DNA from 2 places in the Blautia sp. Marseille-P2398 genome. Region 1 is predicted to be linked to the other one. Evidence: predicted binding sites of a transcription regulator. Region 1 holds the regulator's gene; the other holds the start of a gene.
What was found. The regulator HrcA, encoded in region 1, represses chaperone genes, less so after heat shock. The targets are predictions, from matches to a motif close to TGTTAGCACTCNNNNNNNNNGAGTGCTAACA.

Region 1 (3,218 bases):
ATACTGTGGCGGACTACGAAATCCTTGTAGGTGTAACCCTTCTGGAATTCTTCTACCACAATATTCTCACCAGCTTCTTCATCCTCCACATGCATTACTGCATTGTGGAAGTTCGGATCAAATTCCTTACCCACTGCTTCAATCGGTTTCACGCCCAGCTCATCTAATGTGGTGATCAGCTGTTTATAGATCATCTTCATGCCATCTGCAAAAGAATCTCCTTCAGGTGCCTGTGCAAGACCTCTCTCGAAGTTATCCACAACCGGAAGCATTTTCTCAACTATGTCCTTGGCTCCGATGATATACATGCTGGATTTCTCTTTCTCCGTTCTCTTACGGAAGTTATCGAATTCAGCCATGTTTCGTTTCAGCCTGTCTGTAAGTTCTTCAATCTGCTGTTCAAATTTATCTTTTTCTTTTTTCTTCTTGCCGAAGAAAGAAGTTTTTGATTTGCTGTCTTTCTTGTCATCCTGGGAAGCTTCCTCGTCTCCGTCCTCTACCGGGATTTCCTCTGTTTCTGCTTCGCCGTTCTCTACAACTTCAGGTTCATTCTCAACAGTTTCTTCTGTTACCGGAGTATCTGTTGTCTCTTCTTCCTGAGCTGTGTTCTTTGTTTCTTCTGACACTCTCTATTACCGCCTTTCTAACTCTCTTTCTTAATCAGTTCGTCCAGCTGGACTTTCAAAGCCTTCAGGCTGTCAACTACGTTTGCATAATCCATACGCTTGGGACCGATGATACCGATGGTACCATGCATTCCTTTTCCAAGTTCGTAAGTGGCTGTGACTACACTGCAGTCTTTCATGGTCTGCACCGGCATTTCATCACCAATGTACACCTGAATTCCTGTGTTCTCTGTATCAGACATTCTCTCTTTCACCAGGTCTACCAGATCCTGCTTCTCTTCAAATGCTGAAATCAGCTCGCTCGCTTTGCTTGTGTCTGCAAGCTCCGGATACTTGAAAATGTTGGTTGCTCCTGAAGTATATATCTGCATATCGTCTTCGTCTACCTGGATGGTGTCTGCCACTGCATCAAGGACTGTGCCAACCACAGAGCCATGTACACCTGCCTGTTCTTTCAGGCGGGCAATCATTCCCAGGTTGATATCCTGAATGGGCACCCCATTTAAGTTGGTGTTAAGAAGAAGATTTAATTTCAGGATTGTCTGATCGTCCATCTCCTCATCCAGATTGATGATCTGGTTTCGGATGACATTGTTATCACTCACTACTACTGCCACAAGCTGAAGGGGTGTCACACGGGAAAGCTGGATGAATTTAATCTTGCTTCCGCTGTACTGTGGAACAGAGATCATTGTTGCATAGTTGGTATTGGAGGCCAGTACCTTTGCTACCTGCTTCAGCATTTTGTCCATTTTATCGGTTTTCTCGATCATGAGATCTTTGATTTCCTGAACCTCTGATTCCTTTTCTCTCATCAGCTCGTCTACGTAGAGGCGATAACCTTTATCAGAAGGAATTCTTCCGGCTGAGGTGTGGGGCTGTACGATATATCCCATATCTGTCAGGTCTGACATCTCATTCCGGATGGTGGCAGAGCTTACATTTAAATCTGCAAACTTGGAAATGGTCCGGGAACCCACCGGTTCGCCTGTTTCCATGTAGGTTTTGATGATGGCTTTTAGTATTTTCTTTTTACGATCATCTAATTCCTGATCCATGAAGTTCCACTCCTTTACTGCCTTTGTTTTTGGTTTGTTAGCACTCATGTTTTAGGAGTGCTAACACCTTATGCTCATAAGATAGCACTCTTGATTTGGTTTGTCAATATTATTTTGTGAATTTTTTGTTATTTCATAACAATATTATTTATTTGATTTGATGAAAAGAATGCTGTGAGAAATTGACTGTAACATCATTTTTTATCTCATATTACTTGTAACCTGTTCTGGAATTGACCATAAAAATATTTTTCCTGTTTCAGGTCATTCTTTTCCTGCCCTGGCCTTGACTGTAATTTTTCTTTTCCTATTTCAGGTCATTCTTTTCTTCTCATAGGCTTGACTGCAATTGTTATTTTCTTGTTTCAGGTCATTCTTTTCTTCTTATAGCCTTGACCGTAATTATCATTTTCTTGTTTCAGGTCATTCTTTTCTTCTCGCAGGCTTGACCGCAATTATTATTTTCCTGTTTCAGATCATTCTTTTTCTCTCACAGATTTGACTGTAATTGTTCTTTTTCTGTTTCAGGTCATTCTTTTCTTCTCGTAGGCTTGACCGCAATTATTATTTTCCTGTTTTAGGTCATTCTTTTCTTCTCGCAGGCTTGACCGCAATTAGTATTTTCTTGTTTCAGGTCATTTGTTCTATTTATCAAGAGCGTCAAGGTTCTTTTTCAGGTCGATCATTTTATCACGTAGTTCGGCGGCCTGTTCAAAGTTGAGGTCTGCGGCTGCGGCGCGCATTTGTTTTTCTACCTGGGCGATGAGTTTGGTGAGTTCTTTACGGGTCATGGACTCTGGGTCTTTCTGGAGTCGGACTTCGGTTTCGGCTACTGCTTTGGATACGGCGATGAGGTCGCGGACTGCTTTTTTGATAGTAGTCGGAGTGATTCCGTGTTCTTTGTTGTAGGCTTCCTGGATGGTTCGGCGGCGGTTGGTTTCGGTGATGGCTTTGTGCATGGAATCGGTCATGTTGTCTGCGTACATGATCACGTGACCTTCGCTGTTTCGGGCAGCTCGTCCGATGGTCTGGATGAGGGAGGTTTCGGAACGGAGGAAACCTTCTTTGTCTGCATCTAGGATTGCTACCAGGGTGATTTCCGGGATGTCCAGGCCTTCTCGAAGGAGGTTGATTCCTACCAGAACATCAAAGACATCCAGACGCATATCCCGGATGATGCGGGCACGCTCTAAGGTATCAATATCGGAATGGAGGTAACGGACTCTGATTCCTACTTCTTTCATATATTCTGTCAGGTCTTCTGCCATTCTTTTGGTGAGGGTGGTAATCAGGATTTTGTGTTTCTTTGACACTTCTTTGTTTACTTCTCCGATCAGATCATCGATCTGGCCTTCAATGGGGCGGACTTCTACTTTCGGATCCAGAAGTCCGGTTGGACGAATGATCTGTTCTGCACGGAGGAGTTCATGATCATACTCATATTGTCCCGGAGTGGCGGATACAAACATGACCTGATCCAGTTTGGATTCGAATTCTTCGAAGCTTAAGGGGCGGTTATCCTTGGCTGAGGGAA
Region 2 (3,218 bases), on a different contig from region 1:
TTTATTAAGGCTCTTGCGGAAAAGTTCTGTCAGTGCTTTGACAGTTTCTTCATCGGCAGTACCCTCACCCTTCATTTCTTCGGTCAGATCCGCATCAATACGCTTAAACTGTACTTCCTGATGTTTCTGCTCAAGACTGGAAATAAATGCACTGTCAATATTATGTTTCAGGATAACGGCATCTTTTCCTGCTTCCTTAAACATATTGATATACTGACTCTGCTGAACTTCATCAGTTACATAGAAAATTACTGTCTTCTCAGGTTCTTTCGCTTCCGCATTGTCTTTGTTTTCAGACTCTGCTGCATCTTCTTTCTTTTCTTCTGTCTGAGCCTCAGTTTCTTCTGTTTCTTTTTTATTCTCTTCAATGCAGTCCTTTAATGTGAGATATTTGCCATCAAGATTCTTAAAGAGTACATAATCTCCCATTTTCTCTGCAAACTTAGCATCTTTAATACAGCCATATTTAATAAACGGGCTGATATCATCCCAGTATTTCTCATAAGATTCTCTGTCAGTCTTGCACATTCCGGTAAGCTTATCTGCCACTTTTTTGGAAATGTATTCAGAAATCTTCTGTACAAATCCGTCATTCTGCAATGCACTTCGTGACACGTTCAATGGAAGATCCGGACAATCGATCACACCTTTCAGAAGAAGCAGGAATTCAGGAATTACTTCCTTGATATTATCTGCGATAAATACCTGATTGTTATAAAGTTTGATCGTTCCTTCAATGGAATCATACTCTGTATTGATCTTCGGGAAGTACAGGATACCTTTTAAATTAAACGGATAATCCATATTCAGATGTATCCAGAATAACGGTTCCTTATAATCCATAAATACCTTGCGGTAGAATTCCTTGTATTCATCATCTGTACATTCATTCGGATGCTTCATCCAGAGCGGATTAATATCACTGATGGAAACCGGACGTTTATTGATCTTTACTTTATCCTTTGCAGGAGAAATTTCAACAACTTCCTTTTCACCTTTATCATTTTCTTTTTCTTCTGTCTTTGCTTCCTCATGAATATGTTCAACAACTACATCATCGTCTCTTAACTCAGATTCATCAATTGTCTCATATTCCTGAGGTGCATTTGCTTTGGAAAGGTAAATATGAACCGGCATGAAGGAACAGTATTTCTCAAGAATCTCACGCATACGGTACTCGTTTGCAAATTCCAGGCAGTCTTCATTCAGGAACAGGGTGATTTCTGTACCAATCGTATTCTTGTTACCTTCCTGGATATCATATTCTGTTCCACCATCGCAGGACCAGTGTACAGGCTGTGCACCTTCTGTATAGGAAAGTGTATCAATATGCACTTCATCCGCCACCATAAATGCAGAATAAAATCCAAGTCCAAAATGACCGATCATCTGATCATCTGTAGTTTTGTCTTTATATTTCTCAAGAAACTGAGTTGCACCTGAAAAAGCAATCTGGGTAATGTATTTCTCTACTTCATCAGCAGTCATGCCAATACCATTATCGATGAATTTCAGAGTTTTCTCATCGGGATTAACAATTACCTGAATCTCCGGTTTGTATCCTTCCGGAAAAGTATATTCTCCCATTACTTCCAGTTTTTTCAGTTTAGTGATCGCATCACATCCGTTGGAGACCAGCTCTCTTACAAAAATATCATGATCGGAATATAACCATTTCTTGATGATTGGGAAAATATTTTCACTGTTAATTGATAAATTTCCATGTTTTACAGCCATGCTGTCCACACTCCTTTTTGTTTTTAATCATTTGCCGCAACTTTATCTGTCAATATACTGCATTCTTACCTGCTCTGCCTCCTGAGCCAAAACTATCCTCTCCTGTTTATCCTTTGAAATAGCTTTTGACTCCTGTAAGTTGCTTCTCTGAAAGATATAGTAATACCATTTATTCCAAAAGTCAAGAAAAAATTAGCACTCACTAAAAATGAGTGCTAATAATTTTATATTTTACATATTCCCCTGTATTTTTTCTTCAGATAACTCTTATTTCTTTCGTCTTTTGTATACCACAACTCCCACAATACATCCCGCTGCAATCGCCAGAATAATCACAAACGGTGTGATATTAGTCGTATCTCCTGTCTTTACCGCTGTTTTCGCACTTGCTCCATTCGGCTGCGGAGTCGGAGTTGCAGTTACAGTCTGCGCCTGTGTAATACTGAAATTCACCTGTTTAGTATCCTGCTCCCCTGTATTCTTCCATTCACTTCCATTATACTTCTGACGGTCAAATGTAACTGTCAATGTGTAGGTTCCGGCCTTCGTAATTCCAAATGCAGCAGTATAAGGTGCACTGCTCCAGCTATTTGTATTGATCACTTTCCAGTTATACGGTACATAGCGGACATCTCCCTTTCCCGGACTTTCATTGTCCATACCCGCTCCGACTGCTGTAAATGTAATCTTTGACTGTGTTGTGTATCCATCTGAACTGATTCCTGTAATCTTATTATCTGCCGGATCTGCAATTTTCGCCTTGCGGGTAGCTTTAACCGTAAACTGAACTTTCACTTCTGCACTGATCTGCTGTTCATTATCAATCACAACTGACTCTGTATAGGAGCCGGCCTTTAACCCCTCCTTCGGGCGGATTTTAAATGTACAGCTCTCCCCCGGTGCAAGCTCTGTGGCTGAAAGTTTCCCGATTTTAAAGTTTTTACCTGACGGTGCATTTAAAGTTACATTTGTATTCCCCTCATTCGTCACTGTAACTTTCTGCGCTTCCGGTGCCTCACTATATCCTTCTTTTGCTTTTCCAAAATTCAGTTCTTCCGGTGTTACGGATAATTTATAAATCTTTTTCACTTCCGAAACAGTCGCAGAAGCTTTGATCGTTGTTAATACATCTTCCTGTCCTTCCGAACTGGTCTGGGCTATCTGAATACTATCCAGATAATTGCCGACTTTCAGACCGGTCACCGGTACTGCTGTAAATGCAGCAGAATCTCCCGGCTCCAGCACTGATGCCGAAAGTTCCCCAATATCAAAATACTCTGCATATGGCTGCATCAGCGAAACAGTTGTATTTCCTGTATTGGTAAGTGTAATGGTCGTCGCTTCAGGAGTATCATAACCTTCCTTCAGATCATCATAACTGAAAGATTCCGGATCTGCCTGAACTGCTGTGATCTGTTCCTGTTCTGCCTCTTTTACAGATACTTCCGCAGTTACCTGCGCTGCTACTTCCGAATCCTCTT

Region 2: a site for HrcA is predicted at 1,928-1,958, ahead of htpG (molecular chaperone HtpG). Genes of this name have one in related genera too.

The regions. Positions count from the first base shown of each region.
Region 1 is NZ_CAXSTD010000018.1:45,881-49,098, reverse strand. It holds gene grpE (nucleotide exchange factor GrpE) at 1-626, opposite strand, end outside; gene hrcA (heat-inducible transcriptional repressor HrcA) at 644-1,684, opposite strand; gene uvrB (excinuclease ABC subunit UvrB) at 2,329-3,218, opposite strand, start outside.
Region 2 is NZ_CAXSTD010000006.1:23,352-26,569, forward strand. It holds gene htpG (molecular chaperone HtpG) at 1-1,737, opposite strand, end outside; gene ACESZG_RS08430 (hypothetical protein) at 2,005-3,218, opposite strand, start outside.